DNA from 2 places in the Paraburkholderia sp. BL6665CI2N2 genome. Region 2 is predicted to be linked to the other one. Evidence: predicted binding sites of a transcription regulator. Region 2 holds the regulator's gene; the other holds the start of a gene.
What was found. The regulator LexA, encoded in region 2, represses DNA repair genes until DNA is damaged. The targets are predictions, from matches to a motif close to ACTGTATNNNNATACAGT.

Region 1: a site for LexA is predicted at 1,063-1,080, ahead of B0G81_RS09120 (VRR-NUC domain-containing protein). Genes of this name have one in related genera too.

What each region holds. Positions count from the first base shown of each region.
Region 1 covers NZ_SORC01000001.1:2,027,394-2,029,788, forward strand. The annotation lists gene B0G81_RS09110 (lactate utilization protein B) at 1-260, shown strand, start outside; gene B0G81_RS09115 (LUD domain-containing protein) at 247-834, shown strand; gene B0G81_RS09120 (VRR-NUC domain-containing protein) at 1,096-2,395, shown strand, end outside.
Region 2 covers NZ_SORC01000001.1:7,513,086-7,515,480, forward strand. The annotation lists gene B0G81_RS33705 (DUF2939 domain-containing protein) at 1-202, opposite strand, end outside; gene B0G81_RS33710 (hypothetical protein) at 304-648, opposite strand; gene lexA (transcriptional repressor LexA) at 754-1,404, opposite strand; gene B0G81_RS33720 (sulfate ABC transporter substrate-binding protein) at 1,719-2,395, shown strand, end outside.

The sequences.
Region 1 (2,395 bases), 5.5 Mb from region 2:
GCACGGTGATTGCCGAACGCCATGAAGTGCCGTTCGTGAAGCAGGAAGTGCTGAAAATGGCGGGGCGCTTGCTGGCGAGTCCGACCTTGTATCGCGCGACGGTGTCGTCGATGGGCAGCGCGCTGCGGCGGCTGCCGAATTTCGTGCTGTATAACCCGCTGAATATCTGGGGCAAGCAACGCGAGTTGCCGGAGGCGCCAAAGCTGACCTTCCACGCCTGGTACAAGAAGAATCGTGGAGGTGACAATGGCAACGCGTGAGGCTTTTCTGGACAAGGTGCGGCAGGCACAGCCGCCGGCGCGGCCACGGCCTGAAGTGCCGCTCTTCGACCCAGCGGGCGGCGATCTGCGCGCGCGCTTCACGGCGGCCTTGCAGGCAATGGGCGGCACCTGCGTCGAAGCCACGTCTGCTGCCGAGGTGAGCGGATTGATTCGCGAGCGCTTCGGCGCTGAGGCGTCGGTGGCTTCGGCGACCGCGGAAGTGTCGGGCACGCGCCCGCTCACCGCCGACACGGAACCCGCTTCGCTACAGGATATCGACGTGGGCGTCGTGCGGGCGCGCTTCGGCGTCGCTGAGACCGGCTCGGTGTGGTTCAGCGAGCGCGAGTATGTGGTCAACGCGCTGGGCTACATCGTGCAGCATCTGGTCGTGCTGCTCGACCCGGCGCAACTGATCGACGGCTTGCAGGACGTGTACCGGCGCGATGATTTCCGCGATGCCCGCTATGCGGCGCTCGTCACCGGACCTTCGGCGACGGCGGATATCGAAGGCGTGCTGATTCGCGGCGCGCAAGGCGTGCGTTCGTTGACGGTGGTGTGGCTGGCGGCGCAATGAAAATGCAGTAGCGGCGGCACGATCGAATGACACAATGCGGCATCCCGTTCGATAAGCCTGCCACTCTGCTGACATGGAACTCCGGCATCTCCGATACTTCGTCGCCGTTGCGGAGCACGCGAGGGTAAAGCGGCGCGCGGACGGATTCGCATGGCGGTACGTTCAAGCCCCGCTAGGATGTCGCCTCAAGGCCGTGTGGCCGGGCCGGCCACGGAGTTTGCTATCATCACTGTATAAACATACAGGTTTCATGAAAGTGCCGTGGCGACACCCGTCTCTCCCTACGCCCTCTACTATCTGCTGAACTTCGAGCGCGCTCTGGCGTGGCTCGCGCAGCGTTACGACGATCTGTTCGACGCGCACGAACACGCCTTTCTGCGCGAGTTCGCCGCGCTGCCGCAGTCTTCGCGCGCGCTACTGGTTCGCATGCTCATGCGCAAAGGCACGCTGTTCCGCGCGAGCCGCCTGTCTTACGACGAAATCGGCTGCCCGTTGCAGGCAGCGGCGCCGATCGCGGCGCTCGGCTGGGTCGACACCGAACCGGGACTCACGCTCGACGAATTGTTCGCACTCACCACGCGTGCCGAGTTGATGGAGATTTTCTCAGACGCCATCGCGATGATTCCGGGCGCAAGGAGCCTGCGCAAGTCGGATCTGCTGGAAACACTGCGCCCGTTTTACGCAAGTGAAAGCGACGAGCAAGACGCCACGGCGCGTCCGCTTTCGGCATGGCATAGCCGAACGGAGGACCGCGTTTTTGACGTGGCGATCGCGCCGCTTTGTGAACGCTTGCGGTTGATGTTCTTCGGCAATTTGCAGCAGGAGTGGTCGGAGTTCGTGCTCGCCGATCTCGGCGTGTTCCAGTACGAGAAAGTGGCGTTCGCGCCGTCGTCGCGCGCGTTTCAGCAGCGCGCGGATGTCGACGTCTATCTCGCGTTGCACGCGTGCCGTGATGCGCTCGAATGGTTACCCAGTGGCGAGACGGAAGCGCTCGCAGTCGAAGAGATCGTCGCCACTGTCGTCGCCATTGAAACGGCCAACCCCTGGCTTGAAACTCGGCGCGCGAAACTTTTGTTCCGCGTCGGCCAGCTGTGCGAGCGTCGGCAGAACTGGGCGGCGGCGCTCGCCGTTTATGAGCGTTGCGCGTGGCCCGGCGCGCGTCATCGGCGCATGCGCGTGCTCGAACGCAGCGAGCGTTTCGACGATGCTTTCGCACTGGCCTCGCAAGCCGCCGCCGCGCCGGAGAGCGAAGAAGAGGCGCAACGCGTCGCGCGCATGCTGCCGCGTTTGCAGCGCAAGCGCGGCGAACCGGTTGCGCGTGTGCCTGCCGCTCGCCCGGTCGAGCGCAGCACGCTCGTGCTGCCGCGACCCGAGGCGCCGATGCCGGTCGAATACGTCGCCCGCGATCACTTGACATGCGAGACCGCGCCGGTGCACTACGTCGAGAACGCGCTGATCAATTCGCTGTTTGGGCTGTTGTGCTGGGAGCCGGTTTTCGCGGCGTTGCCCGGCGCGTTTTTTCATCCGTTCCAGCGCGGTCCGGCCGATCTGCACGCGCCGG
Region 2 (2,395 bases):
GCAACGCAGGGAAGTCGACGTACTGATTGACTGTTTGCGCGTCGCGCGCATCGGCCGCGCGTTTGAGATTGTTCAGCGCGATGTACGGCGACGCATAAGCAAACCCCAGTGCGGCGATCACCACGCTCACGATTAGCGTGACGATCAGCGGCTTTGTGGCGCCGCCTCTGCTGCCGCGTTGGGTATGTTTCGGAACTGCCATCGAGTGGGACTCTCCATCAGGTGTGATCTAACGTGGACCGCGGCCACGCGAAAACGATCCCACGCAATGCAATCTCTCGCCGCCCGCTCAAGACAGGGTCATCACGACTCGAACACCGCGCCATGGACGTTGGCTTCGTCGGCGATGCAGCGGTCGATCATGCGGCAAACCGCGTCCATCGTGCCGACCATGATGAGACGCGACGGCCCGTGATAGACCCGCACCGGTGCGCGACGCGCGGGTTCGGCCGTATTCAGGCCGGAATTCAACGACACGCGGGCAAACGCCGGCAACGACGAAGGCAAGCTCGACGCAGCCTCGGGCGAGTCGAACAGCGACGGTGTGCTGCGCGTGGCCGCCTCGATCAATGAGCAGGGCACCAGCTTGCGAAGGTGACGCAGACGACCGAACTGGCGAAAGGGCAGCAGGCGGGCAAGACGTTCCATGAGACTCTCCAGACGATGCAACGTTGATGCGGCGTTGATGCAGTGTCGATGCGACATTGACGCGGCTTTTTATTCTGTTGAACGCGCAAAAGGGTTAGAACTGGGTTAGAACTCGCCGGGGCGGATCAGCCCCACGGCGATACCCTCCAGCGCGAACTCCGCACTGCCGGTTTCAACGAAGATGTTTTCGTAATCGGGGTTCTCGGCGATCAGTTCGAGCCCGTTCGGCCGGCGCTTCAGGCGCTTGACCGTGACGTCGTCGCCGAGCCGGGCAATGATGATCTGGCCGTCTTTTGCTTCGCTGCGCTTTTGCACCGCGAGCAGGTCGCCGTCGAAGATGCCCGCGTCGCGCATGGACAGTCCGCGCACCTTCAGCAGGTAATCGGGCTTGCTCGAGAACAGCGCCGGGTCGCACGCGTAGTGCTGCGAGATATGTTCCTGCGCGAGGATCGGGCTGCCGGCGGCAACGCGCCCGATTAGCGGCAGCGACAGTTGCATGATGCTGGCGTGCGGCAGCGTGAACTGGTGCGGCGAGTCTTCCGGACCGGCCAGCAGGCGAATGCCGCGCGATGCGCCGGCCGCGAGTTCGATCACGCCCTTGCGGGCGAGTGCGCGCAGATGTTCTTCTGCCGAATTGGCCGAGCTGAAACCCAGCTCGGCGGCGATCTCCGCGCGGGTGGGCGGAAAGCCGGTGCGTTCGATAGCCCTGCGGATCAGATCGAAAACCTGCTGCTGTCGTGCGGTGAGTTTGGTCATGGCGCCACTGTATGTATGAACAGGTGACTGTATTTTTATACAGTATTCGGCGCAATTCAAGCTTTACTTTAAGTTCGGGGCGAAGGGCGGCGTTCCAGCGCCGTCAAACGATGCTTTAACAGCCGTTTTCGTTCAGCAACGCCTTATCCAGCTGTCGTTACCACTTTTGAGTATTAAAAAATGAAGAAACATTATTTTTAATGATGAAAGCCCTTCGATAGACTGGGCCTCCAGTTGACGTTCATGTGCACGTGACCGCGACACAAGAAAAGACACCACACGCTGTTTCAGCGGACAACGCGGAGAAAGTTGACATGAATCACCAAGGTACGGGGCTGGCAGGCAGGACGCAGAAACTGATCGCGGCGCTCGCATTGAGCGCGGCGGGCGCGCTCGGTGTGATGGCGCAGGCGCACGCCGCCGACACGACGCTGCTGAACGTCTCCTACGACCCGACGCGTGAGCTGTATCAGGACGTCAACCAGGCGTTCGGCAAGGAGTGGAAGGCGAAGACGGGCGAGACGATCACCTTCAAGCAGTCGCACGGCGGCTCGGGCGCCCAGGCGCGCTCGGTGCTCGACGGTCTGCAGGCCGACGTGGTGACGCTGGCGCTCGCCTATGACATCGACGCACTGGCGAACAAGGGTTTGCTGGACAAGGGCTGGCAGAAGCGGTTGCCGGATAACGCCTCGCCGTACACGTCGACGATCGTGTTTCTGGTGCGCAAGGGCAACCCGAAGCACATCAAGGACTGGGACGATCTGATCAAGCCGGGTGTGTCGATCGTGACGCCGAACCCGAAGACGTCGGGCGGCGCGCGCTGGAACTACCTCGCGGCTTGGGCGTACGCCGAGCATCAGCCGGGCGGCAATGATCAGAAGGCCAAGCAATTCGTCGGCAAGCTGTACAAGAATGCCGGCGTGCTGGATTCCGGCGCGCGCGGCGCGACCACCAGCTTCGTGCAACGCGGCATTGGCGACGTGCTGATCGC